Linked DNA regions of Cyanobium sp. PCC 7001. The protein of the gene in region 2 interacts with the protein of the main gene of each other region in a pairwise test. Links are inferred from orthologs where the notes say so. Each region holds a gene or a part of one and is shown on either strand. Other genes may lie near its edges. The genes, in order: CPCC7001_RS12745 and CPCC7001_RS03870.

Region 1 (3,095 bases), 1.8 Mb from region 2 along the record:
ACCTGGACTACTACCTCCGCTACGCCACCTACGCCATGCTGGCTGGCGACACCTCGATTCTCGACGAGCGCGTGCTCAACGGCCTCAAGGAAACCTACAACTCCCTGGGTGTGCCCATCGGGGCCACCGTGCAGTCGATCCAGGCCATGAAGGAAGTCACCGCCTCCCTTGTGGGGCCTGATGCTGGCCGCGAGATGGCGGTCTATTTCGACTACATCTGCTCTGGTCTGGGCAACTGATCCAGCGTCTCTGGACCCCCTCCAAGGATCTTTCCATGCGTCTGTTCAAGGTCACTGCCTGCATTCCCTGTCCGGAGAAATCCCGCACCCAGCGCGAACTCCAGAACACCTACTTCACCAAGTGGGTGCCCTATGAGAGCTGGTTTGCTGAGCAGCAGCGAATCATGAAGCAGGGCGGCAAGATCCTCAAGGTCGAGCTGGCCACGGGCCGCCGTCAGGTGAACGTGGGCAACTGAGACCAGTCCAGCCAGCAGTCTGCTGAGATCCAGTCTCCGCCGTCGGGATCTTACGCAGCGATTTCCATCTGCACAGCGATTTCCAACAGAATTGCATCCAAAAGCCCGGCCCTGACGGCCGGGCTTTTTTGCTGCCAGCCCCCAGCCCAACGCGCCTGGTCTCGGACAGCTCCTGCGGCGGCCCTGAGACTCGACAAAAGGGGCAGGGAAGCGGCTCAATGGGGAGCCCTGATGGCCTCCTTCCGGCCGGGTTCCTCCACCTTGTCCCGCTCTGCCGCCCTCCCCAATCGTCCTGGCCGCCGCCCGCACCAGGGCGACCTCGCCCGCAGCCTGCTGCCCTGGCCATGGGCGCAATGGCCGGCGGAGGCGCGGCTTCTTCTCGCTCTGGTCGGCCTCTGGAGCGTGATGGGGCTGCTGGTGCTCGGCTCGGCGAGCTGGTGGGTGGCGGAGCGGGAGATGGGCGACGGAGCGTTTTACATCAAGCGCCAGATCATCTGGATGGTGGCCAGTTGGGGGCTGCTCTGGATGGCGGTGCGCACCAGCATCCGCCGATGGCTGCATCTGGCCCCTCTCGCGCTTCTGATCGGCACCCTGCTGGTGGCCGCCACCCTGGTGGTGGGAAGCACCGTCAACGGCGCCAGCCGCTGGCTCGTGCTGGGCCCGATCCAGCTGCAGCCCTCGGAACTGGTGAAGCCCTTCGTGGTGCTGCAGGGTGCTGCCCTCTTCGCCCACTGGCGCCGGATCAGCCTCGATCAGAAATTGCTCTGGCTGGGCGTGTTCGGCGGCCTGATCCTGCTGATCCTCAAGCAGCCGAATCTCAGCACCGCCGCCCTCAGCGGTCTCCTGCTGTGGTTGATGGCCCTGGCAGGCGGCGTCGGCTATCCCCTGCTGCTGGGCGCAGCGGGAGCCGGAGGCCTGCTCGGCACGGCCAGCATCCTGATCAACGAGTACCAGCGCTTGCGGGTGATCTCCTTTCTCGACCCCTGGCGGGATGCCCAGGGGGACGGCTACCAACTGGTTCAGAGCCTGATGGCGATCGGCTCCGGCGGGCTTCTGGGTGAAGGCTTCGGCCTCTCCACCCAGAAGCTTCAATACCTGCCGATTCAGACCACGGATTTCATCTTTGCGGTCTACGCCGAGGAGTTCGGCTTTGTCGGCTCGGCCGTGCTGCTTCTGTTTCTGCTGCTGTTCGGCTTCGTGGGCCTGCGGGTGGCCCTGAGCTGCCGCAGCAACCAGCAACGCCTGGTGGCCATGGGGGCCACGACCCTGCTGATCGGCCAGTCGATCCTGAACATCGCCGTGGCCAGCGGCGCGATGCCCACCACGGGGCTGCCGCTGCCCTTGATCAGCTACGGCGGCAATTCGCTGATGGCGAGCCTGCTGATCTGCGGTCTGCTGATCCGGTGTTCGCTGGAATCCGGCGGCCTCACCCCGGAGCCCCGTCGCCGGAGGCTGCAGCCTTCCCGATAGGGTTGGTTCATGTTGGACTTCGGGGCAAACGCGGCCGACTGGGCCCGCAGCAGCGAGTTGCTGCTCCAGCACTCCCTCAGCCATCCAGGCCCCACAACCCTTCTGGTGGTGTTCGCCGGAGGCCTGCTCACCAGCCTGGGGCCCTGCTCCCTCTCACTGCTGCCGATCACGGTGGCCTACCTGGCCGGCTTCCGGGACTCCGAGGCTCCAGCTCTGCCCTGGCTGCGCAGCGCCTCCTTCGCTGGTGGGATCGTCATGGCCATGGTGCTGCTGGGCCTGGCCAGCGGCCTGCTCGGCAGGGTCTACGGCCAGATCCCCGGCCTGGTTCCCACCCTTGTGGCCCTGCTGGCCGTGGCCATGGGGCTCAATCTGCTGGGGCTGCTGCGGTTCTCCCTGCCGGTGGGTCCCGATCCCGAACGCTGGAGGCAGCGGGTGCCTGCTCCCCTGGCCCCCCTGGCTGCTGGTCTTGCCTTCGGCCTGGCCGCCACACCCTGCACCACCCCAGTGCTCGCCGTGCTTCTGGGCTGGCTCACCCAGATGGGTCAGCCCCTGATGGGCATGCTGCTGCTCACCAGCTTCGGGGCCGGCCAGGTGATGCCCCTCCTGCTGGCTGGCACGGCCGCCGCCACCCTTCCCGGGCTGTTGCGCTTGCGCCAGCTGGGCCAGTGGGTGCCCCCGATCAGCGGTGTGGTCCTGCTGAGCAGCGGCCTGATCACCCTGGTGGCCAACCTCGCCTGATGCCGCGGCCATGACACCCTTGCTCCGTCTGGTGGGCTGGATTGCAGACCTGAAGCTGGCCATCGGCCTGCTGGTGGTGATCGCCGCGGCCAGTGCGGTGGGAACGCTCATTCCCCAGCAGGAAAGCGCCAGCTTCTATCACAAGCTCTATGACCCCCAACCGTGGCTGGGCCTGCTGCCTGGTGACGCCGTTCTGGGGCTCGAGCTGGATCACGTCTACTCCAGCCGCTGGTTTCTGGCCCTGCTGGCCTGGCTGGCGCTCTCCCTGGTGCTGTGCAGCTGGCGGCGCCAGTGGCCCGCGCTGCAGGCAGCCCTGCGCTGGGTCGATTACCGCACCCCGAGGCAGCTCAGCAAACTCACCGTCGCCGAAACCCTGAGCTGCACCGATGCCCTGGCGGACCTGGAGCGGCTG
Region 2 (3,197 bases):
GGGCGAAGGAGAACAGGAGGGTGAGGTTGCAGTGGATGCCTTCCTTCTCCAGGATCTCGGCGGCACGGATGCCCTCCCAGGTGGAGGCCACCTTGATCAGCACCCGCTCCTTGCCGATGCCGGCCTGGTCATAGAGCTCGATCAGCCGGCGGGCCTTGGCGATCGTGCCCTCGGTGTCGTAGCTGAGCCGCGCGTCCACCTCGGTGGACACCCGCCCGGGCACGATCTTGAGGATCTCCTTGCCGAAGGTCACGCAGATCTCGTCGAGGGCCTCGCGCACCACCGCATCGGCTCCGGCATCGGCGCCGATCGCCTCACGCGATTCCCGCAGGGAGCGGTCGATCAGCTCCTGGTAGGCGGGAATCTGGGCGGCCGCCAGGATCAGGGAGGGGTTGGTGGTGGCATCCCGGGGGGTGAACTGCTGGATCGCCTCGATATCGCCGGTGTCGGCCACCACCACGGTCATGGCGGAGAGTTGGTCGAGCAGGTTGGCCATGGCCAGCGTGGATCCCGGAATGACCGCACGCTAGCCAGATCAGCCGCTCTGCCCTGTTCGGGCTTGGGCGCATGGCTGAATGGCCACAGAGGGCCGGTTCAGTCCTGCACCGGGCTGGCGGATGCCTTCGCGGTGGTGTTGGTCACCGCCGACGGATCGGAGGGGGGCAGCTTCTCGAGCACCACCAGGGCATCGATGATCTTGCGCGCCACCGGGGCTGCCACCGTGGAGCCGTAGGTGTTGCCGCCCTTGGGTTCATCCACCACCACGAGCACCACGTAGCGCGGATCGTCGATGGGCAGATGGCCCACGAAGCTGGTGATCAGGGCGCCGGGGATGTACACCCCCCGTTCGGCTTTCTGGGCCGTGCCCGTCTTGCCGCCGATGCGGTAGCCGGGAATGTGGATGCCGAGACTCTTGCTGTTGGCCACCACGCTCTCCATCCAGCCCATCACGATCCTGGTGACCTTGGGATCGAGCACCTGCAGCCCGCCACCGCCGGGGGTGGGGGCCAGCGCATCGCCGGAGCGCAGGCCCCGGGTGATGTGGGGGCTCACCAGACGGCCGCCGTTGGCCAGCATGGCGTGGAGCTGAAGCAGCTTGAGGGGGGTGAGCGAGAACCCCTGGCCAAAGGCGGCCACCGCCGGCTCGATCGGATGGCTCACGAAGGTCTTGCGGTCCTTGAGCTCGCCCGCCACGGCGCCGGGGAGGTCGGTGTCCGGACGCTCGTCGATGCCGATCGTGCTCAGCCAGGTCCAGAAGCGTTCCCGCTTCACCTGGCTCATGGCCTTCACCATGGCCACATTGCTGGAGGCCTCCAGCACCGTGGGGAAGTCGATCAGGCCGTTGCCCTGGCGGTTGTGGTTGAAGATCGGCCAGCCGCCGATGGTGAGGGAGCCGTTGTCGAACACCTTGCCGTCGGGCTGGATCGCCTTCTCCTGGAGCGCGATGGCCAGGTTGATCGGCTTGAAGGTGGAGCCGGGCTCGTAGAGGTCCTGCACGGACCATTCCCGGAACAGGCCGGGCTTGAAGCTCCAGAACCGGTTGGGGTCGTAGGTGGGCACCGAGGCGAGGGCGAGCATCTCGCCGTTGCGCACGTCCATCACCAGGGCGGCCCCCCGCTTGGCCTTCCAGGTCTTCACCTGGTCGGCCAGGGCCCGCTGGGCCACCTGCTGCAGGCGGGCGTCGAGGGTCAGCTGCAGCCGCAGGTCGTCGCCGTAGAGGGATCCGGCGGCGATGCCCTCCGGCAGGGGGGTGCCATCGGCGCCCCGGCGCATCTGAAGGGTGGTTTCGTGGCGTTTGAGGTCGCTGTCGCGGCTCTGTTCCAGCCCGGCCTGCGGCACCCGCTCCAGGTTGAGGAAGCCCACCACATTGGCGAACAGGCTCCCCTGGGGATACACCCGCTGGGGGTAGGGCTCCAGATCCAGACCGCTGATGTTGAGCTGCCGCAGACGTTTGGCGGTTTCAGGGTCGATGTCCGTCTGCAGCTTCACCCCGCTGCGACGGCCGCCCATGGTGGCCAGGAGCGCCTCCTTGGGCTGGGCGAGCACGGCGGCGAGGCGTTCGGCCACTTCCTCGGGGCGGCGCACCTTCTGGGGATCGTCCCCCGGGAAGTTGAAGTAACGCGGGTGGGCCCAGAGCGTGAAGCGTTCCTCATCGAGCGCCACCAGCCGGCCGTTGCGGTCCACGATCGTGCGGCGCTTGCCGATCGGTGCCACCGACTGGGTCTGGATGGCCCGGGCCCGGCTCTGGAGGTTGTGGCTGTCGATCACCTGCAGCCACGCCAGCCGGGCCCCCAGGCCGAGCAGGCCGGCGCTCAGCAGGCCGTAGACCAGCAGTAGGCGTTGGGTGGGCAACGGCTGCATCGCCACCACCCGGCCCGTGCGCACCGGCCGCCCCGGCCGGGTGGCGGTGGGGCGGCGGGGTCTGTGGGGAGCGGCGGGCTGGGCCATCGAGGCGACAGATCGAGGCGACAGGGCGTGGAGGAAGGGCGAGGGGGGAGCGGGAAGATCCCGTCCGCTGGATGCCGGCTGGAGGCGATCAGGTGGCGGCGGGCACGCGATCGGCCCTGGCGGGGTCAGTAGCCGGCAGGCACGTTCTTCACGCTGAGCTGCCGGAGCAGGGGCGGCAGGGCGGGGGCCTGCGCGGCCTTCGGGGTCGGCAGGTGGATCAACTGGTGACTGCTGGTGGGAACGAGCCGTCCGGGCTTGCCCATGGTGGCCAGGTGGTGCTGTTCCAGCAGGGCTGCCGACTCCTGCATCCGGTGCTCGAGCACCTGGGCCGATTCCAGTTTTTCGAAGCTCCTGCCCCAGTGGTTCTGCCAGTGGAGCGTGAGGGCGCTGAGGCCGAGCATGCACACGCCCAGACCCACGAGGGTGCCATCCGCCACCCGGTGCAGGCCGGCCAGCCAGGGGGCCTGGCGCGCCACGGTCTGGGCTGAGAGGGAGCCGTGGATGAGGGTCAGGGGAGCGGAACCGTTGGCCCGGTGCTGGCCGAGCCCGTCAGGGCGCCGCTGGGACGGGGCCTGCCAAGGCGAGAAGGAGGCGACCACGGGTGCAGCGGAACACTGCGCAAGTGAACCATCCCGCCGTCTCCGCAGCAAGGCTGGCCGCTTCAGCCGGCCAGCAGCAGCAGGTTGGTGAAGGTGAAGCCGTTCCAGAGGGCATGCACCAGGGTGCAGCTTCCCAGCCGTCCCCCCTGG

What was found.
Region 1: the proteins of CPCC7001_RS03870 (region 2) and CPCC7001_RS12745 interact in binary tests that used the Escherichia coli proteins (3 or more experiments, as listed by UniProt). The link is inferred for Cyanobium sp. PCC 7001 from one-to-one orthologs.

What each region holds. Positions count from the first base shown.
Region 1 is NZ_DS990556.1:2,620,662-2,623,756, reverse strand. What follows is about bases 43-2,825. They hold CPCC7001_RS12745 (FtsW/RodA/SpoVE family cell cycle protein), read left to right. Parts: upstream 43-706; coding sequence 707-1,945; downstream 1,946-2,825. Other genes in these bases: CPCC7001_RS12735 (cytochrome c biogenesis protein ResB), read left to right, coding at 2,694-2,825; CPCC7001_RS12740 (cytochrome c biogenesis CcdA family protein), read left to right, coding at 1,955-2,683; CPCC7001_RS12750 (phycobilisome linker polypeptide), read left to right, coding at 275-475; apcB (allophycocyanin subunit beta), read left to right, coding at 43-239. Also shown: more of apcB, read left to right, coding at 1-42; more of CPCC7001_RS12735, read left to right, coding at 2,826-3,095.
Region 2 is NZ_DS990556.1:791,182-794,378, reverse strand. What follows is about bases 22-2,906. They hold CPCC7001_RS03870 (penicillin-binding protein 2), read right to left. Parts: upstream 2,449-2,906; coding sequence 595-2,448; downstream 22-594. Other genes in these bases: CPCC7001_RS03865 (hypothetical protein), read right to left, coding at 2,574-2,906; CPCC7001_RS03875 (transaldolase), read right to left, coding at 22-496. In the rest of the region: more of CPCC7001_RS03875, read right to left, coding at 1-21; more of CPCC7001_RS03865, read right to left, coding at 2,907-3,047; CPCC7001_RS03860 (CPBP family intramembrane glutamic endopeptidase), read right to left, coding at 3,110-3,197. UniProt on the Escherichia coli protein: Essential cell division protein that catalyzes cross-linking of the peptidoglycan cell wall at the division septum. Required for localization of FtsN.